Regions from separate parts of the Streptomyces sp. NBC_00019 genome, predicted to be linked through region 2. Evidence: riboswitches for the same ligand, from Rfam matches in the RefSeq annotation. Region 2 holds a riboswitch; each other region holds the start of a gene.
What was found. Region 2 has a riboswitch for thiamine pyrophosphate ahead of OHU89_RS35220 (thiamine ABC transporter substrate binding subunit). Riboswitches for the same ligand answer to the same signal wherever they lie in the genome.
Positions count from the first base shown of each region.

Region 1 (6,811 bases), 4.3 Mb from region 2:
CACCGAGGATCAGCAGAAGGGCGACGACGATCGCGAGCGGCCCGCGCGGGGGTCCCGAACGGCGCCGGCGCGGCGGGGGCGGCGGCGGGGACTCGAACCGGCTCGTGTGGTTGAGCGCGGGCCCGTCCTCGTTGACCGGTAGCGGCCTCGGCACCGTCAGTGAGCGCGGGATCACGCTGGTGCGGTCCTCGGTGCCACTGTGCGCGACGGACAGGGCCTGCGGCGGCACCAGGTCCAGCTGGTCCTCGCTGAGCGCGCCGCGCGCCGCGCGGGCCTGCGCGAGCAGCGCCACCGCGTCGTACGGGCGGATGTCCGGGGTGCGGGCGGTCGCCGAGGCGACCAGCTCGTCCAGCTCGTACGCCAGCCCCGGCACGATGCCCGAGGGCGGCGGGACGTCCTCGTGGAGGTGCTTGTAGAGCACCACGGCGGGGGAGTCCCCGTCGTGCGGCTTCTCGCCGGTCAGCATCTCGTAGAGCACGACACCGCACGCGTACACGTCGACGCGGGGGTCGGCTGTGCCGCTCTCGATCTGCTCCGGCGCGAGATACGAGACCGTGCCGAGCACGGTGCCCGTGGTGTTGGTGACGGTGTCGACGGACCGGACGAGCCCGAAGTCGGCCACCTTGACCCGGCCGTCGTCCCCGATCAGCACGTTCTCGGGCTTCATGTCCCGGTGCACGAACCCCGCGCGGTGCGCGGCGCCGAGCGCGGCGAGGACCGGCTCCAGGATGTCGAGCGCGGCCCGCGGCTGCAGCGCGCCACGGTCGCGCAGCACGTCACGCAGGGTGCAGCCCGCCACGTACTCCATGGCGAGATAGACGTACGACCCGTCGGTGCCCTGGTCGAAGACCTGCACCACATTGGGGTGGGCGAGCCGGGCGACGGACTTGGCCTCGCGGATGAACCGGTCGACGAAGGTGACGTCGGCGGCGAGGCCCGGGTGCATCACCTTCAGCGCGAGCACGCGGTCGAGGCGGGTGTCCACGGCCCGGTAGACCGTGGCCATCCCGCCGACCGCGATCCGCGCGTCCACGCGATAGCGGCCGTCGAGCACCTGCCCGACCAGAGGGTCCTGAAGGGTCGTATCCACGCAGGTGAGTGTACGAGCCGCGACTGACAGGGCCGCAGGTTCGGGCGAGATCGGGGCGGGACTGAAGCCGTCCTGTGACGGACGTCGCAACGAATTTCGGCCTGCGTCGAACGTACGTTCAGAATGCGGGGCGTTCGGGATCCAGCCGCGCCAACCCCTCCTTGGGGGACGAGGCTTCGGCGAAATGCCGCTTGGGGATGCGCCCCGCCCGGTACGCCAGCCGGCCCGCCTCCACCGCGTGCCGCATCGCGTGCGCCATCAGCTCCGGCTCCTGGGCCCGCGTCACCGCCGAGGCGAGCATCACACCCGCGCACCCCAGCTCCATCGCGAGCGCCGCGTCCGACGCCGTACCGGCCCCCGCGTCCAGGATCACCGGCACGCGCGCGTGCTCGACGATCAGCTGGAAGTTGTGCGGGTTGCGGATCCCGAGCCCGGAGCCGATCGGGGAGCCCAGCGGCATGATCGCCGCGCAGCCCACGTCCTCCAGCTTCCGCGCGAGGACGGGGTCGTCGTTGGTGTACGGCAGGACCGTGAAACCGTCGTCGACCAGCGTCTCCGCGGCGTCCAGGAGCTCGATGGGGTCCGGCAGCAGGGTGCGTTCGTCGGCGATCACCTCCAGCTTGATCAGATCGGTGCCGAGGGCCTCGCGCGCGAGGCGGGCCGTCAGCACGGCCTCGCCCGCGGTGAAGCAGCCCGCGGTGTTGGGCAGCACCTCGATGCCGAGCCTGGTCAGCACGGAGAGGACCGAGCCGTGCACATTCGGATCCACCCGGCGCATCGCGACCGTGGTCAGCTCTGTGCCCGAGGCGATCAGCGCCCGCTCCAGCACATCCGGGCTGGGCGCGCCGCCGGTGCCCATGATCAGGCGGGAGGAGAAGGTCGTACCGCCGAGGACGAAGGGATCGTCGGCCATGGGTCAGCCTCCTTGGACGGCGGTGAGGACCTCGACGCGGTCTCCCTCGCGGAGGGACGTCGACGGCCACTGTCCGCGCGGGACGACGGTCTCGTTGAGGGCCGCGGCCACTCCGGCGGGGGCCGGGGCGAGGGCCCGCACGACGGTGTCGAGAGCCGTGCCGGGAGCGATCTCCCGCGGCTCTCCGTTGACGGAGATGTTCATGCGGGCAGCTCCGTGAAGGTGAAACGCCGGGGGGTGAAGGGGCGGACCTCGACCGGCAGTTCACCCGTGGTCAGCACATGGGCCATCGCGTCGCCGGTGACCGGCGTGAGCAGCACACCGTTGCGATAGTGGCCGGTCGCCAGGAGCAGCCCAGGGAGCTCGGTCGGTCCGAGCAGCGGTGCGTTGTCGGGGGAACCGGGGCGCAGCCCCGCGCGGGTCTCCGTGAGCGGCAGTTCCGTGATGCCCGGCACCAGCTCATGGGCGTCGCGCAGCAGCTCGTACACCCCGCCCGCGGTCACCGTGGTGTCCCAGCCCTGCTCCTCGCTGGTCGCCCCGATCACCAGCTCGCCGTTCTCGCGCGGTACCAGATAGACCTGGCTGCCACGGACCACGGCCCGCACGGTCCGGTTCAGGAAGGGCGCGTACCGCTGCGGCACGGTCAGCCGCAGCACCTGCCCCTTCACGGGCCGCACCGGCGGCAGCACGTCGTCGGGGACACCGGCGAGCCGCCCGCTGAGGCTGCCGGCGGCGAGCACCACCTGGGCCGCGCCCAGCCGGGTGCCGTCGGTGGCGGTGATGCCGGCGGCCCGGTCCCCCACGAGGTCCAGGCGCTCGGCCCACAGGCGGTGGAAGACCACGCCCGCCCGCTCGCAGGCGGCCAGCAGCGCCTTGATCAGCCGCCGGGGGTCGATCTGATGGTCGCCGTCGACCCGCAGCCCGCCGCGCACGCCCGGTGCGAGCATCGGCTCCAGGCGCCGGCATTCCCGCCCGGACAGCCACTCCGACTCCAGGCCCGACTCCTGCTGCAGGGCGTGCAGTTCCCGCAGATGGGCACGGTCGTCGGCGTCCAGCGCGACGGCGAGCGTGCCGCAGCGGCGGTAGCCGAGGTCGTGGCCGGTCAGCTCGGTGAGCTCGGCCGCGAACTCCGGATAGCGGCGGGCCGAGGCCAGGTTCAGGCCCAGCAGGGTCTGCTCGCCGTAGTGCAGTTCCGTGACGGCGGCCAGCATCCCGGCGGCCACCTGGGCGGCCCCGCCGCCCGGTTCGGGATCGACGACGGCTGTGGCGAAACCGCGCTGCGCGGCCCGCCAGGCCGTGACAAGGCCGATGATTCCGCCCCCGACGACGAGGACGTCTGACGTACGTGAGGACATGGGCGTCCAGCCCCTCCCTTCGCCGGCATGACCCGGATCAGGTTCGTACGGTCGGAGGCCGCCAGCCTCCCTCTCAGCCCGGTGCGTCCGGGCTCCCGCGAGTGCTCTACGTTGGCCACCCTAGCTCTTGGTTTTGCGCTTGTGTAAGGGAGCCTGCTGCCATGCCCCGCTCGCTGGACGGCCTCGTCCTCGCCCCCGTCGCCGACCAGGCCCCAGGTCAGGTGGGTACCCGCACCCGGTTCACGTACCACGAGAAGAGCGGCGAGATCTGGGCCGAATACACGGGCGGCGACGTCGTGCGCGGGCATCTGGTGGGTACCCGGGAGGGCGACCGGCTCGACTTCCGGTACGTCCAGCTCAAGCACGACGGGACGACCTCGTCGGGGCACTGCGTGTCCACGGTCGTCGAGCTGCCGGACGGGCGGGTGCGGCTGGAGGAGAGCTGGGAGTGGGAGTCGCAGCAGGGCAGCGGGACGAGCGTTGTGGAGCAGGTCACGGTGCATGACCGCTGACTGACAAATTGTCAGTTGTCTATGGTGATCCGGTGAGCGAGCAGACGGAGCAGTCTCAGCGGCGCGTGGTCGTGGTCGGCGCGGGCATGGCCGGCGTACAGACCGCGGTAGCCCTGCGCGAACAGGGTTTCACCGGCACCGTGACCCTCATCGGCGCGGAGCCGCATCAGCCGTACGACCGGCCGCCGCTGTCGAAGGCCGTACTGCTCGGCAAGGCCGAGGGCTCCGCCTTCGACGTCGACTTCGAGGCGCTCGGCATCGAACTGGAGCTGGGCCGCGAGGCGCTGGGCGTCCGCCCCGCCGAGCACGAACTGGACACCGAGTCCGGGCCCGTGCCGTACGACGTCCTGGTCCTCGCCACCGGTGCCGAACCGATCCGGCTGCCCGGCGCGGAGGGCGTCCCCGGTGTCCATCTGCTGCGCACCCTCGACGACGCCGAGCGGCTGCGGCCCGTACTCGCCCGACAGCACGACATCGTGGTGGTCGGCGCGGGCTGGATCGGCGCCGAGTTCGCCACCGCCGCGCGCGAGGCGGGCTGCGCGGTGACGGTCGTGGAGGCCGCCGAACGGCCGCTCGCGGGGGCCCTTCCTGCGGAGGTCGCCGCGCCGATGTCGTCCTGGTACGCCGACGCCGGTGCCGCGCTGCGCACAAACGCGCGCGTGGAGCGGGTGCGGCCCGGCGAGGTACTCCTGGACGACGGCACGCGGCTGCCCGCGGACGCCGTCGTGGTCGGCATCGGCGCCCGCCCCGCCACGGCCTGGCTGGCCGGCTCGGGCATCGACCTCGGCGCGCACGGCGAGGTCGTGGCCGACGACCGCCTGCGCACCTCCGCGCCGGACGTCTACGCGGTCGGCGACTGCGCGTCCTTCCCTTCGGGAAGGTACGGCGAGCGGCTGCTGGTCCACCACTGGGACAACGCCCTCCAGGGCCCGCGCACGGTGGCGGCCAACATCATCGGCGAGACGCCCGCGGTCTACGACCCCGTGCCGTACTTCTGGTCCGAGCAGTTCGGCCGCTTCGTCCAGTACGTCGGCCATCACACGTCCGCCGACACGGTCCTGTGGCGCGGTGACCCGTCCGGCCCGGCCTGGACGGTCTGCTGGCTGCGCGAGAACCGCCTCGTCGCCCTGCTGGCGGTGGGCCGGCCCCGGGACCTGGCACAGGGGCGGCGGCTGATCGAGGCGGGGCCGGAGCTGGACCCGGAGCTGCTGGCGGACCCGTCGAGGCCGCTGAAGGCGGCGACAGTGTAGTTCGAATGCCCAGGTCGCAGGGGTCTGGCTTCCGACTGTCAGTGCGGGATGGCAGGCTTGATGCCGTGACCGAGATTGACGCAAAGATCGATGCTCTCGTCCCCGCCTGGCTCACCCTCCCCGACATCGCGGAAATCCTCGATGTCGAGGTGACGCGTGCGCGCCAGCTGGTCAAGGACGGCCAGCTCATCGCCGTACGCCGTGGTGAGAACCGCGCACTGCACGTCCCCGCCGCCTTCATCGACGGGGTCGAGCAGAAGGTCGTCAAGGGCCTCGCCGGGACCTTGACGCTCCTGAGGGACGACGGCTTCTCCGACGAAGAGATGCTGGAGTGGCTCTTCACTCCCGACGACAGCCTGCCCGGGACCCCCGCCCAGGCGCTGAGCGAGAACCGTGGCACGGAGGTGAAGCGCAGGGCCCAGGCGCTCGCCGTCTGACCCATTACCGCCGAACCGCCCGGCGCAGGGCCCGCCACCCACGCACCCACACGGTCGCGGCCGCCCCCGTGCGCAGGGCGGCACCGTGCCACAGCGGTGATCAGCGGATGCGTCCCACGCCCTGGCGTCGATGACCTGCGGGTTCGTCGCCAGGACGTGGGACGTGTCTGCCCGTCGCACCTGGTGCCGGGGCATGGGCCGCGGAGCCGTCCCTGTGGTTCACTACGCCCGGCCCGCCCAGGTCGACCGCACCGGCCCGCGGCCCGTACGCCACCGACATCGGGGGACACCCATGCCCGTCACGTCCGACACCGACGCTCGCGCCCAGCTGGCCGACGCCCGGCTCTATCTCTGCACGGACGCCCGCAAGAAGCAGGGTGACCTGCCCAACTTCCTGGACGCGGTCCTGGAGAACGGCGTCGACTTCATCCAGCTCCGTGACAAGACCCTGGAGGCGGACGAGGAACTGGGCTGGCTGGAGCTGTTCGCCGACAAGTGCCACATGTACGGCAAGGTCCTCTCGGTGAACGACCGCGCCGACCTGGCGCACGCGGCCCGGGCCACCCACCCCTGGCCGCCCGCCGTACTCCACCTCGGCCAGGGCGACCTCCCGGTCCCCGCCGCCCGTGCGATCCTCGGCGACGACATCCTCGTCGGCCGCTCCACGCACTCCGAGGCCGAGGCCGCCGCGGCCGCCGTCCAGGAGGGCGTGGACTACTTCTGCACCGGCCCGTGCTGGCCGACCCCGACCAAGCCCGGCCGCCACGCACCCGGCCTCGACCTGGTCCGGTACACCGCTTCCCTCGGCACCGACCGCCCCTGGTTCGCCATCGGCGGCATCGACCTCGGCAACCTCGACGAGGTGCTGGAGGCGGGCGCCCGCCGCGTCGTCGTCGTACGGGCCATCACGGAAGCCGACGATCCGGGAGCCGCCGCAGCGGAGTTCGCGAAGAGGCTCAGGGACCCGGCGTGACCGGTCCTGGTGTCCGAAGGGTGGACAACAAGTCGACAAAACGGGCAAATTCCCCGGATCCGGTTGGGTGACCGCTGCCCCCTGGCTAACCTGCGGGTATGGCCCTCGGAACCGCATCCACCAGGACTGACCGCGCACGCACCGTGCGCGACATGCTCGCCACGGGCAAGGCGACGTACTCGTTCGAGTTCTCGGCGCCGAAGACCCCCAAGGGTGAGCGGAACCTGTGGAGCGCGCTGAGGAGGGTCGAGGCGGTCGCCCCGGACTTCGTCTCCGTCACG
Region 1 is NZ_CP108302.1:3,123,495-3,130,305, reverse strand. Features, by position in the region: gene pknB (Stk1 family PASTA domain-containing Ser/Thr kinase) at 1-1,090, opposite strand, end outside; gene OHU89_RS14960 (thiazole synthase) at 1,209-2,003, opposite strand; gene thiS (sulfur carrier protein ThiS) at 2,007-2,207, opposite strand; gene thiO (glycine oxidase ThiO) at 2,204-3,358, opposite strand; TPP riboswitch at 3,356-3,467, opposite strand; gene OHU89_RS14945 (hypothetical protein) at 3,520-3,870, shown strand; gene OHU89_RS14940 (NAD(P)/FAD-dependent oxidoreductase) at 3,903-5,120, shown strand; gene OHU89_RS14935 (Rv2175c family DNA-binding protein) at 5,186-5,557, shown strand; gene thiE (thiamine phosphate synthase) at 5,850-6,530, shown strand; gene metF (methylenetetrahydrofolate reductase [NAD(P)H]) at 6,629-6,811, shown strand, end outside.
Region 1: it holds a riboswitch for thiamine pyrophosphate, as region 2 does, so the genes downstream of both, thiO (glycine oxidase ThiO) here and OHU89_RS35220 (thiamine ABC transporter substrate binding subunit) in region 2, are expected to answer to the same signal.

Region 2 (6,811 bases):
CTTACATCAAGGGCGCGGACATCAAGCCGAACCTGACGACCCCCTCCACGGCCTGCAAGCCGGAGGAGGAGTCCCCGACCCCGACGGCCACGCCGTCCCCGTCGGACTCCGCCACCCCGCCGGCCGAGGAGGAGAGCCCCAGCCCGACCCCGTCGGTCTCGGAGAGCGAGAGCACCGCTCCGGCGTCCTCGCCGAGCAACGCGCCGACCCCCGCGGCCGGTGACTCCAACCTCGCCGAGACCGGTGCGAACTCCAACACCGGTGTCATCGCCGGCATCGCCGCGGCCCTGGTCGCCATCGGTGGCGGCGCTGTCTTCTTCGGCATGCGTCGTCGTGGGGCGAGCAGCACCCGCTGACGTCTCGTGAGCAGTACCGCTGCGGCCCGTCCTCCGTCAGGGGACGGGCCGCAGTCGTGTCCGGGGAACGTCACCCGAAGGTGGCGCGCTCCAGCCAGAACTCCAGCAGCTCCCGCTCACCGAGCACCTCCAACTCCGGACTGTCCAGCGGCAGTCGACGGTAGAAGGCGAGCAGCACGGAAGTCAGCGGACCCCTGAGCACGACCGTCGCCTTCTCGTGCCCGCGGCGCCAGACGATGACGTCCTCGGTGAACTCGACGACCCTCCCCCACCCTTCGGGCGGGGGGACCCCCATCTCGCTTCGCTCGGCATCGAGCGCGGGCGTGCCGTCGGTGGCGTGCAGATGAATGCTGCGCCCGGCGCCCCTCAGCTCCCTGGCCTCGTCGTGCGGCACGGTCCGCTGCACGAACTCCACGATCTGCAGCCATTCGTCGATCGCGTCGGCGGCGATGTCGGGCGCGACCTCGTAGGGCAGCCCCGCGGCGAGGGTGGCGTCGGCGCGGTGGATCGTGAGCTCGTGGGCCATCCGGCGGGCCCAGAAGCCGGAGGTGGGGATCCCGGCCCAGGCCCACACCTCCGTGTCCGCCCCGGCCTCCCGGAGCGTGCCGACGAGCATCTCGCCGGTCTCGGCGAGCCACGCGTCCAGCGCGGCCGCGTCTCCCGTCACCCTGGGCCCGTCCCCCAAGGGCACCTGGTCCTCCGGGACTTCGGCCTCCGCCCTGGTGCGCACCATCAGCTCCACCCAGCGCAGGGCCCCACCGGTGTGCCGTACCAACTGCTCCAGCGACCAGTCGGGGCAGCTCGGCACAGTGACGGACAGATCGGCACCCGAGGTCACCACGGACCTCAGCAGGCCGACCTGGTGGGCGATCTCGTCGCAGTACCGGTCATGGGCGAGCAGCGTCATGCCCCGCACCCTATGGACCCTGCATCAGCCGAGCACGACAATTTCGGCCGCGTCGAACTCCACGCCGACCCGGTCCCCGACCTCCGGCGCCTCCCGCAGGGCGCACGCCGCCTCGAGGCGCGGCGCGTCCCCCTCCGGCCGCAGTCGTACGGCGACATGCGTGCCCTTGAACGTGCGGGCGGCGACCGTGCAGGGCAGCCCCTCGTCGGCACCCACGAGCCGCACACCCGCGGGCCGCACCAGCAGACTCCGCGGGCCCTGCGCGGCGTCCACGGGGACCGGCAGCTTGCCCCAGGGCGTGTCCGCGGCCTCCCCGCCGACCACGCCCTCCACGACGTTCTCGAAGCCGAGGAAGCGGGCCACGAACTCGTCCGCGGGCCGCTGCCACACCTCAAGGGGCGTACCGGACTGGGCGATCCGCCCGTCCCGCATCACGACGACCCGGTCGGCCAGCGCGAACGCCTCGCCCTGGTCGTGGGTGACCGCGAGCACGGTCGTCCCCAACCGCCCGAACAGCTCACGCAGTTCGACGACGAGGCGCTCCCGCAGCGAGCGGTCCAGCTGCCCGAGCGGCTCGTCCAGCATCAGCAGCCGCGGCCGGGGCGCGAGGGCACGGGCCAGCGCGACCCGCTGCTGCTCACCACCGGAGAGCGAGGCGACGGCACGCCGACCGGCGCCCGGAAGCCCGACGAGGTCGAGCAACTCCCGTACCTGCGAGCCCTGTTCGGCTTTGGAGGCCCCGTGCATCCGCAGCCCGAACGCCACGTTCCCGCCCACGTCCCGCTGCGGGAACAGCTGATGATCCTGGAACATCAGTCCGACCCCGCGCTTGTGCGCGGCCACCCCCACCTGATCGCGGCCGTCCAGCGCCACCCGTCCCTCGTCCAGGTGCTGCAGCCCGGCCACCGCCCGCAGCAGCGTCGACTTCCCGCTCCCGCTGGGCCCGAGCACACACACGATCTCGTGCTCGGCGACCGACAGGTCGACCCCGTCCAGCACCGCCCGCCCGCCGAAGCGGACCGTCGCGCCCTGAAGGCTCAGCAGCATCAGAACTCACCCGTCCGATCGGTCCGCAGCCGCTCCAGCACCAGCAGCGCCACCGCGCACACCACCATCAGAATCGTCGAAAGGGCCATCGCCTGGCCGTAGTTGAGCTCACCGGCCCGCCCCAGCAGCCGCGCCACCGCGACCGGCAGCGTCGGATTGTCGGGCCGCGCGATGAACACGGTCGCCCCGAACTCCCCCAGCGACACGGCGAACGCGAACCCGGCCGCGATCAGCAACGCCCGTCGTACCAGGGGCAGATCGACCTCCCGCCACACCCGCCAGGGCGATGCCCCGAGCACGGCCGCGGCCTCCCGCAGCCGATGGTCCACGGCCCGCAGCACGGGCAGCATGGTCCGTACGACGAACGGCACACCGACCAGCGCCTGCGCGAGCGGCACCAGGATCCACGAGGCCCGCAGATCCAGCGGCGGCTCATCGAGGGCGATCAGGAACCCGAACCCGACCGTCACCGCGGACACCCCCAGCGGCAGCATCAGCAGCGCGTCGAAGCCCCGTACGAACCGCCCCGCGTCCCGCCGGGTCAGCGCGGCCGCCGCGAGGCCGCCGACCACCACCGCGATGGCGGTGGCGGCGACGGCGTACGAGAGGGAGTTGCCGATCGCCTCGATCGGGGGCACCAGGAACACTCCCCCGTCGGCCTTCGTCAGCGCCCGGTAGTACCCGAAGTCGGGGGCGTCGAACGAGCGCTGCACGAGCACGGCGAGCGGCAGCAGCAGGAGTACGACGACGGTGAGCAGCACCCCGCCCAGCAGCGCCCACTGCCCCGCCCCGCGCGGCCGCCGGGCCGTCACGGACGCGTCCACCAGCCGCAGCGCGGTCTCCCGTCGCCGTACGGTCCAGGCGTGCAGAGCGAGGATCGAGCCGACGGCCACGAACTGGATGATCGTGAGGACCGCTGCCGTGGCGAGGTCGAAGATCTCCGAGGTCTGGCGGTAGATCTCCACTTCGAGGGTGGAGAAAGTCGGTCCGCCGAGGATCTGCACCACACCGAAGGAGGTGAAGGTGAACAGGAAGACCATGAGGGCGGCGGCCGCCACGGCGGGCCCGAGCGCGGGCAGGGTCACCTTCCGCCAGGCTGCGAGGCGCGAGGCGCCCAGCATCCGCGCGGCCTCCTCCTGCCGCGGGTCGAGCTGCGCCCAGAGCCCGCCGACCGTCCGTACGACGACCGCGTAGTTGAAGAAGACATGCGCGAGCAGGATCGCCCACACCGTCGTGTCCAGCCGTACGCCCCACAGCTCGTCGAGCAGTCCCCCGCGCCCGACCAGTGCCAGGAACGCCGTCCCCACCACGACCGTCGGCAGCACGAACGGCACCGTCACGACCGCCCGCAGGATCTGCATGCCCGGGAAGTCGAAGCGGGCGAAGACATAGGCACCCGGCAGCGCGATCAGCAGGGTGAGCACGGTGGAGGCGAGGGCCTGCCAGGTGGTGAACCACAGGACGTGCCGGATGTCGGACTGTGCGAGCACGTCCGTGATCCGGCCGAACTGCCACGCGCCGTCGGCCTTGAGCCCGCGCGCCACGATCGCGGCGACGGGCCAGGCGAAGAAGACCCCGAAGAACGCGACGGGCAGGGCCATGAGCCCGAGCCGCGTCACGTTCCCCTTGAGGCTCCCGCGTGGGGCTACTTCAGTACGAGCGAGGTCCACGACTTGACCCACTGGTCACGGTTGTCGGCGATCTTGGCGGGGTCGAGGGTCTCGGGGTCCTTGGCCTGCGGGCCGTACTTCCTGAACTCCTGGGGCACCTCGGCGGCCTCCCGCACGGGGTAGACGAACATGTTCAGCGGCATGTCGTCCTGGAACTGCTTGGTGAGCATGAAGTCGAGGAGCGCCTTGCCGCCCTTGCTGTTCCCGGCGTTGCTCAGCAGGCCCGCGTACTCGACCTGCCGGAAACAGGCCCCCTCGGCGACCCCGGTCGGCGCGGTCGTCGGCTTCGGATCGGCGTAGATGACCTCGGCGGGCGGCGAGGAGGCGTACGAGACGACGAGCGGTCGGTCGGCCTTGGCCTTCTTGCCGCCGGCGGACCCCGAGAACTCCTCGTTGTAGGCCTGCTCCCAGCCGTCGACGACCTTCACGCCGTTGGCCTTGAGCTTCGTCCAGTAGCCCTCCCAGCCGCTGTCGCCGTACTTGGCGGCGGTCCCGAGGAGGAATCCCAGCCCGGGCGAGGAGGTGGAGGCGTTCTCGGTGACGAGGAGGTTCTTGTAGGCGGGCTTGATCAGGTCGTCGAACGAGCTCGGCGGGTCCAGCTTGTGCTCGGTGAAGTACGCCTTGTCGTAGTTGACGCAGATGTCGCCGGTGTCGATCGGCGTGACCCTGTGCTTGTCCTCGTCGACCCGGTACTCGGGCAGGATCAGGTCGGATCCCTTCGCCTCGTACGACTGGAACAGCCCGTTGTCCAGCGCCCGCGACAGCAGGGTGTTGTCGACGCCGAAGAAGACGTCGCCCTGCGGGTTGTCCTTGGTCAGGATCGCCTTGTTGACGGCCTGCCCGGCGTCACCGTCCTCGAGGACCTTGACCTTGTACCCGGACTCCTTCTCGAACGCGGCGAGCACGTTCTTGGAGACGGCCCACGAGTTGTGGCTGACGAGGGTGACGGTCTTGGAGTCGCCGCCGCCGCTGTCGCTGTCGGACGACCCGCACGCGGAGAGCGCGACGAGACCGAACCCGACGGCGAGGACCGTGGCCTTCTTGGTGATGCTCACTGGATTCCTCCTGGGTTGACCAGGAAGAGACGCGGCCCTGCCCGGAACCTCTGAAAGGCTCCGGGCAGGGCGCAACAGCTTGAGTAATGACCGATCTCCCTACCCAGAATGACCTGGGCCAGGTTCGGAGGGTCTGCGGCCCGATTGCCGCACTCTCAGCGCTGTGGCGCTCCCCTGTCGGAATATGAAGATGTACGTACGGGCTCAGGTTACCGCTCGCCCGCCGCCAGCTGACCGCAGGCCCCGTCGATCTCCTGCCCACGGGTGTCCCGAACGGTGACGGGCACCCCGTGCGCGGCGATGGCCTCGACGAAGGCCTTCTCGTCCTCCGGCCGGGAGGCGGTCCACTTGGACCCGGGAGTCGGGTTCAGCGGAATGAGGTTCACATGCACGGGCTTGCCCCTGAGCAGCCGCCCGAGCCGGTCACCACGCCAGGCCTGGTCGTTGATGTCCCGGATGAGCGCGTACTCGATGGAGAGCCGGCGCCCCGACTTCTCGACGTACTCGAACCCGGCGTCGAGCACCTCGCGCACCTTCCACCGCGTGTTCACGGGTACGAGGGTGTCGCGCAGCTCGTCGTCCGGCGCGTGCAGCGAGATCGCGAGCCGGCACTTGAAGCCCTCGTCGGAGAACCGGTGGATGGCCGGCACCAGACCGACGGTCGAGACGGTGATGCCACGCTGCGAGATGCCGAGCCCGTCGGGGGCGGGGTCGGTGAGGGCCCGGATGGACTGCACGACCCGCTTGTAGTTGGCGAGCGGCTCACCCATGCCCATGAAGACGATGTTGGAGAGCCGCGCGGGCCCACCGGGCACGTCCCCGTCGCGCAGCGCCCGCATCCCGTCCACGATCTGATGGACGATCTCGGCGGTGGACAGATTCCGGTCGAGCCCGGCCTGTCCGGTCGCGCAGAAGGGACAGTTCATCCCGCACCCGGCCTGCGAGCTGATGCACATGGTCACCCGGTCCGGGTACCGCATCAGCACCGACTCCACGAGCGTCCCGTCGAACAGCCGCCACAGCGTCTTGCGCGTGGTTCCCTGGTCGGTCGACAGATGCCGTACGACGGTCATCAGCTCAGGAAGCAGCGCCTCCTGCAGCTTTCCGCGAGCACCGGCCGGGATATCGGTCCACTGCTCCGGATCGTGCGCGTACCGCGCGAAGTAGTGCTGCGAGAGCTGCTTGGCACGGAACGGCTTCTCACCGATCTCGGCCACGACATCCTTGCGCTCGGCAGGCGTGAGATCGGCAAGGTGCCGCGGCGGCTTCTTGGCTCCGCGGGGGGCGGCGAAAGTGAGTTCTCCGGGCTTGGGCATGGTCATACCAGTGTCGCAGATCAACCGGAGTGCCCCAGTCGACTACCGCCACGCCCAGAGATGGGCGGAAACCGCCCCGTCGCCGGCCTCCCTGGTCCAGAAGTTCCACGAGGAGAGACCCGGCACCTGGACGTCGACGTCGTGGAAGACGTACTCGGACGCCAGACCGGGATACGACGGCGACGAGTCCCGGCGCAGACGCCGTTCGGACACGGGGCCCACGACGACTCCGGGGCCTTCGACTCCGAGCTCCTCGGCCACGCACCGCCGTGCCGTGTCCGCCGCTTGCTCTCCGGGCTTCATCTTCTCGGCGGGGGCTTCGTCCCGGGGGCGCCAACTGCCGTCGGCCATCAGCTGCGCGATCTCTACGAGCTCCTTGCCGCCCTGCCGGATGCGCAGGGTGACGACGGTGACGCGACGCAACGGCGGCTCGGAGTCCAAGGTCGTCTCCCCCGCCTCG
Region 2 is NZ_CP108302.1:7,437,409-7,444,219, reverse strand. Features, by position in the region: gene OHU89_RS35240 (LAETG motif-containing sortase-dependent surface protein) at 1-356, shown strand, start outside; gene OHU89_RS35235 (maleylpyruvate isomerase family mycothiol-dependent enzyme) at 427-1,263, opposite strand; gene OHU89_RS35230 (ABC transporter ATP-binding protein) at 1,288-2,310, opposite strand; gene OHU89_RS35225 (ABC transporter permease) at 2,310-3,911, opposite strand; gene OHU89_RS35220 (thiamine ABC transporter substrate binding subunit) at 3,956-5,035, opposite strand; TPP riboswitch at 5,114-5,221, opposite strand; gene rlmN (23S rRNA (adenine(2503)-C(2))-methyltransferase RlmN) at 5,245-6,351, opposite strand; gene OHU89_RS35210 (NUDIX domain-containing protein) at 6,394-6,811, opposite strand, start outside.

Region 3 (6,811 bases), 2.1 Mb from region 2:
CGCCGCCACCATGGGAGAGGTCGCCGAGACCGCCGGTGCGGGCGCCGTCGCCGTCGCCGCGGTCCTGACGCCCGTCCTCGCCGGAACCGCAGCGGCGATCTTCCTGCTGGTGGGGTACATCCTGAAAATGCTGGACCCCCAGCCGGCGTTCGCCCAGACCATGCTGACCACCGGTTGGGTGTTCGGCGCGGTGACCGCGCTCGCGATCCTGGTCGCCGCGGTCGGCCTCCTGCTCACCGCCCTGCGCAACCGGCCCTCGCTGGACACCGGGCCGTACGGCGAGCTGAGCGGGGAGGTGGCCCGGGCCAGGGAGGCCTGGCGCGAGGCCCTGTTGGAGCGGGGTGTCCTGCCCTTCCTGCGGGACGCGCTGGCCGACCCCGGCACGGCGGCCGCCCTGCACCGCCCCGCACCGCCCGCGCCGACCAGCCGTATGCCGCACCTCGGCTACGGCCGTCCGGGCTTCAGCAGCCCTGACGACGGCTCCTCCGGCCCACGGCCCAGCTTCACGAGCCCGGACTACACCAGCCCGGACTTCGGCGGCCCGGAACACCAGCCGGAGTAACCCCCGGCTTGCGCCCCTCACCGCGGGGAAACCCGACTTCGGGGGCGCGCAAGCCGGTTGTCCGGCGCCTCACGGACGCCGGACGGCCTGCGCCTCCCGCATCCCCCGACGGGCCTCCGCTCAGTCGGCGAGCGGCAGATACACCCGGTTCCCCGCAGCCGCGAACTCCTTCGACTTCTGGGCCATGCCCTCCTCGATCTCCTCCTGGTTCCCGCCGTGACGACGGCGGATGTCCTGGGAGATCTTCATGGAACAGAACTTCGGCCCGCACATCGAGCAGAAGTGGGCCGTCTTGGCCGGCTCGGCGGGGAGTGTCTCGTCGTGGAACTCGCGGGCCGTGTCAGGGTCGAGGGCGAGGTTGAACTGGTCCTCCCAGCGGAACTCGAAGCGGGCGTCCGACAGCGCGTCGTCCCACTCCTGTGCGCCAGGGTGTCCCTTGGCGAGGTCCGCCGCATGGGCCGCGATCTTGTAGGTGATGACGCCCGTCTTCACGTCGTCACGATTGGGCAGGCCCAAGTGCTCCTTGGGCGTGACGTAGCAGAGCATCGCCGTGCCCCACCACGCGATCATCGCGGCACCGATGCCTGAGGTGATGTGGTCGTACGCCGGGGCGACGTCCGTGGTCAGCGGGCCGAGCGTATAGAACGGTGCCTCCTCGCAGATCTCCTGCTGAAGGTCGATGTTCTCCTTGATCTTGTGCATCGGGACGTGGCCCGGACCCTCGATCATGGTCTGTACGTTGAAACGCTTCGCGATCGTGTTGAGTTCCCCGAGCGTCCTCAACTCCGCGAACTGCGCCTCGTCGTTGGCGTCCGCGATCGAACCCGGCCGGAGACCGTCACCGAGCGAGTACGTGACGTCGTAGGCGGCGAGAATCTCGCAGAGTTCCTCGAAGTTCTCGTAGAGGAACGACTCCTTGTGGTGCGCGAGGCACCAGGCCGCCATGATCGAGCCGCCGCGCGAGACGATGCCCGTCTTGCGGTTGGCCGTCAGCGGTACGTACGGGAGGCGGACGCCCGCGTGGACCGTCATGTAGTCCACGCCCTGCTCGGCCTGCTCGATGACCGTGTCCTTGTAGATCTCCCAGGTCAGTTCCTCGGCCTTGCCGTCCACCTTCTCCAGCGCCTGGTAGAGCGGCACCGTGCCGATGGGGACGGGGGAGTTGCGCAGCACCCACTCGCGGGTGGTGTGGATGTTGCGGCCGGTGGACAGGTCCATGACCGTGTCGGCGCCCCAGCGGGTCGCCCAGGTCATCTTCTCGACCTCCTCCTCGATGGAGGACGTCACCGCGGAGTTGCCGATGTTGGCGTTGACCTTCACCAGGAACCGCTTGCCGATGATCATCGGCTCGATCTCCGGGTGGTTGACGTTGGCCGGGAGGACCGCGCGGCCGGCCGCGATCTCCTCCCGGACGACCTCGGGGGCCACGTTCTCCCGCAGGGCCACGTACTCCATCTCCGGCGTGATCTCACCGCGGCGTGCGTACGCGAGCTGTGTGACCGCTCCACCGTCGCGGCTACGGCGCGGCAGCCGGGGCCGCCCGGGGAAGACCGCGTCGAGGTTGCGCAGGTTGCCGCCCCGCGGCGAGGTGTGCTTGATGCCGTCGTCCTCGGGACGGGCGGGACGGCCCGCGTACTCCTCGGTGTCGCCGCGGGCGATGATCCAGTTCTCCCGGAGCGGGGCCAGCCCCCGGCGGACGTCGGTATCGACCAGGGGGTCGGTGTACGGGCCCGATGTGTCGTACAGCGTGACCGACTGCCCGTTGGTGAGGTGCACCTGACGGACCGGCACCCGCAGATCGGGGCGGGAGCCCTCGACATACGCCTTGTGCCAGCCGATGGACTTCCCGACCTCCGCGGACTGTTCGCCCTGAATGGGCTGTTCGTCCTGGCTGAAGGCAGGCGTGCGCGCGTCCTTGATGGTCATGAGACCTACTCCCTACGCCGGCATTACCCGGTAACAGGTTCGGCGGTCGACGCAGCGGCTTCCGTCTGCCGACGTTTCGTGTGGAAAGTCACTCGCTGGTGACGATGTTCCACGTGAAACATCGCTGGGACGGAGGTCAGCGCCCTCTCAGCCCGGTGCTCCGAGCTCCCGCGTGTACAAAGGTGCCCCCACGCTAGCGTCAATTCGGGCGCGGTGAACAGAGGGCCCCTGTCGTTCTTGCGATGATCGGTCGGTGACCACGACACATCAGCCCCCGTTCCCACCGCCCGAGCCTCCTCGCAGGCCCGGCTCCGGAAACGGGCCCGGCAACGGACCCCGACCCGCAGACGGGCAGGGTGCCGGGTACGGCCCGGGCCCGGGCTCCGGCGACTGGCACGAGCACGGAAACGGCACCGGTGACGGGTTCGGACAGGAGCCCGGATCGGGCGGCCGGTTCGAGCACGGGCCCGGTGCCGCCGGCGGCCACGAGCACGACGCCGGTGGCGGACACGGGCATGGGCACGGCCCCGGTTCCGGTGGTGGGGGCACCGGCGGTGGCGGCGGACACGGTCACAGCCACAGTCACGGCCCGGCGGCCCCCGTCTCCAAGCACCTGCGCAAGGTCATCGCCGCGATCCTCATCCCCTTCGGCGTCGCCGTGATCGTCGGGCTCGCCGTGCTGTGGCCGGGGGGCGCTCCGGGTCATGAGCGCACCGGCGTCGGCTTCGACCGGCAGACCCAGCAGGCCACGGTCACCAAGGTCGTGAGCGTGAGCTGCAAGTCGGTCAACGCCTCGGGCGAGACCCCGACCGGCGACACTTCCACCGCCGAGGGCTCCTCCGCCCAGCAGCAGGCCGACGGCGACTGCAAGAAGGCGACGATCCGCGTCGACACCGGCGCCGACAAGGGCCGTACGTTCACCGAGATCGTGCAACCGGACCAGTCGCGGCAGTTGCACCAGGGCGAGAAGGTCGTGGTCGCCTACGAGCCCTCCGCCCCCAAGGACCTGCAGTACTCGGTCACCGACGTGAACCGCAGGCTCCCCATGGCGTTGCTCGCGGGCATCTTCGCACTCGCCGTCGTGGTCGTCGGGCGGTTGCGGGGCGTCATGGCGCTGGTCGCGCTGGCCATCAGCTTCATGATCCTGAACTTCTTCATCCTGCCCGCGATCCTGCAGGGCTCGAATCCGCTGGTCGTGGCCGTGGTCGGGGCGAGCGCCATCATGCTGATCGCCCTGTATCTGTGCCACGGACTCTCGGCGAGAACATCCGTCGCGGTGCTCGGCACGCTGATCTCGCTGCTGCTGATCGGCGTGCTCGGCTCGCTGTTCATCGGCTGGGCCGCGCTCACCGGCAACACGGACGACAACACCGGCCTGATCCACGGCCTGTACCCGTCGATCGACATGAGCGGTCTGCTGCTCGCCGGCGTCATCATCGGTTCGCTCGGTGTCCTCGACGATGTGACGGTCACCCAGACGTCGGCGGTCTGGGAGCTGCACGAGGCCAATCCGTCGATGGGCTGGCGCGATCTGTACCGCGCGGGCATCCGTATCGGCCGCGACCACATCGCGTCCGTCGTCAACACGCTCGTCCTCGCCTACGCGGGCGCCGCTCTGCCGCTGCTGCTGCTCTTCTCCATCGCGCAGAGCAGCGTGGGGACGGTAGCCAACAGCGAGCTCGTCGCCGAGGAGATCGTGCGCACGCTGGTGGGCTCGATCGGCCTGGTCGCGTCCGTGCCGGTGACGACCGCCCTCGCGGCCCTGGTGGTGTCGGCCGACCGGCCTGCGCTTCCGGGCTCCGGGACGGCGCCGGTGGGCGGCCGGCCGGCTCCGGCGGGAGCCCAGTCGATGTCGGCGGGCACACAGCCGCCCGCGGCACGAGGCGGGCGCGGGCGACGGCGCAAGCGCTGACGCCTGCATCTTCACAGGGGCTGTACGGCGCCGTACAGCCCCTGTGACATGCCTGGGGCCCCGCTGAGGAGAAGCGTTCCTGCACGAGCCCCACGCCCGTGCTGAAGCGTTACGCCCCCCATGGCCGTAACGCTTCAGCCCGCGCTCTGTTCCTCCGCCAGAATCCGGTCCAGGGCCTCCTCGAGGTGGGCGTCGAAGTCGGCGAGCGCACCCTCCTGGCCCAGCGGCACCAGCTTGTCGGTGCGGTCGAGGAAGGCGATGAGCGGCGCCGCCGAGGAGCGGAACAGCGCCTGGTCGACGCCGACCTGAAGGCGGATCAGGACCTCACCCAGCGTGTCCGCCTCGGCCGGCGCGATGCGCACATCCCCGTCCCCGCACGGCCGCCCCACACCGTCGATCAGCAGCTCACGCCCGAACGCCCAGGTCACCGGCGCGTCACCGGGCAGATGGAAGGTGAGCCGCACGGCGTAGGGATCGCAGGTCTCGTAGCGCAGCTCCACCGGGATACGGAAGGCGAGCTCCTCGGACACGAGAAAGCTCATCATGACCTCTGCCTGTACGGACTCACCCATCGTCTACCCCGTCATCTGCCGTCGACTGGCCGGGAATGATCCCTTTGACTGTGGTGGAAGTTTGCTGAACGTACACGGGAGATCACAAGGAGTGAGTTTTCAGATACTGATAGAGATCGCGAGCGACCCGAGGAGGCGTCCGATCTCGCTCTGCAGCTGACGGGTGGCGGCCGCCAGTCGGTCGGCCTGGTGGGCGGGGAGCGAGATGGCCATCGTCGCGGCGGTGGTGCCCATGGTGATCGGAATCGCCGCGCAGACCGTCCCCAGCGCGTACTCCTGCCGTTCGAAGACCGGTTCCATCCGCCGCGTCCGGTCCAGACGCCGTAGCAGCGTGTGGCTGTCCCGCACGGTGTACGGGGTGATGGCCTGCACGGGGTAGCGGTCCAGGTGGTCGCGGCGGGCGTCCTCGTCGAGCTGGGAGAGCAGGCACTGTCCGATGGCGTGGGCGTGCGCCGTCTCGCGGAAGTCGGCCCATTCCTCGACCGCCGGGTTGCCCGGGGTGTCGGAGACGCACATGACCTCGATCTCGCCGTCCCGGTAGATCGCGTAGTACACGGGTACGCCGATGGCGTCGCGCCAGTGGGCCAGTGTCTCGGCGATCGTGCTGCGACGTTTCTCCTGTGCTCCGCTGCTGCTCAGCCGTTCGGCCGCCTCGCCGAGGAAGAACAGGCCCTTGTCCCGGCGCAGATATCCCTCGTGGACCAGGGTGCGCAGCAGGTGGTAGGCCGTGGGCAGGGCGAGGCCGGTCTCGCGGGCCAGTTGTTTGGCGGGGGCGCCGTGTTCGTGCTCGGCGACGGATTCCAGCAGGCGCATCGCGCGCTGGACGGAGCCGATGAGGGTCGTGGGGTGCAGTGACTCCGGGGAGTCGGCAGGTACTGCTCTCGGTGCCGGGTTCGATGCCGGTGCCGGGGGTGTCCCCGGGCGGGACCGGCTCGTGGCTGCGGGCTGCTCCGGCGGCCGGAGTCGGGGCTCCGGCGAAGGGACCGCCGCCCGGACGGGTGCAGGGGCTGCGAGGCGTTCCGCGGGTGCGGTGTCAACCGTGGCCAAGGGTCACTCCCGAAGCGCGAGGGGGCCGCCCGTGCGGGGGGACACGGGAGGGGGTGTGCGCCGCTCGCGGGGGATCGTCCCCGCGTCGAATTCCGGACTTTAACCGTCCGCCACCGCTCGCACTCGACCTGTACCGAAAGTTCCCTCGCCCGAGGGAACCGGTGATTCCTGTTACCGATCACCGGTGCCGCTCGCCGGTTGCCGCACGCGTCACCAGTCGCCGCGCGACGAGGAGCTCGACATGAACTTCCGCACCACGTAGATCAGTCCGCCGACCAGGGCCACGAAGACCAGCAGCTTGAAGAGCAGTCCGATGACGAACCCGACGACGCTGGCTATCAGCCCGCCGAACACGACCAGCGCGATGACCGGCACCGCGATCCACTTCACCCACCAGGGCAGTCCCGCGAAGAAATCTCCCATTGCTCTCGTCCTTACCTCTCCGCCCGTCGCTCGTGCCGGGTCCGGTCGAAGACCCGGGCTCGTGATGCCGGATCCTTCTGATGTCCTGCACTCGATGCTAGGGCGGGGAGGGGCCCCGGCGGGGGCCTCGCACCCCTTGTCCTCCCCTGACTGATCCCCTAGGGAATCCCGGGGTGTCGGGTCAGCTCTCGGGGGGAGAGAACACCACGAGGACCCGCAGGTCCTCGCTGATGTGGTGGAACTTGTGGGCGACGCCGGCCGGTACGTAGACCACGCTGCCGCGCGCGACCTGGGTGGTCTCCATGCCCACGGTGATCGCGGCGCGGCCGCTCACAACGAAGTAGACCTCGTCCTGATTGTGCGGCTTCT
Region 3 is NZ_CP108302.1:5,318,067-5,324,877, forward strand. Features, by position in the region: gene OHU89_RS25005 (hypothetical protein) at 1-562, shown strand, start outside; gene thiC (phosphomethylpyrimidine synthase ThiC) at 683-2,488, opposite strand; TPP riboswitch at 2,481-2,670, opposite strand; gene OHU89_RS25015 (YibE/F family protein) at 2,742-4,400, shown strand; gene OHU89_RS25020 (SsgA family sporulation/cell division regulator) at 4,535-4,972, opposite strand; gene OHU89_RS25025 (IclR family transcriptional regulator) at 5,072-5,824, opposite strand; gene OHU89_RS25030 (DUF5326 family protein) at 6,230-6,442, opposite strand; gene OHU89_RS25035 (cupin domain-containing protein) at 6,624-6,811, opposite strand, start outside.
Region 3: it holds a riboswitch for thiamine pyrophosphate, as region 2 does, so the genes downstream of both, thiC (phosphomethylpyrimidine synthase ThiC) here and OHU89_RS35220 (thiamine ABC transporter substrate binding subunit) in region 2, are expected to answer to the same signal.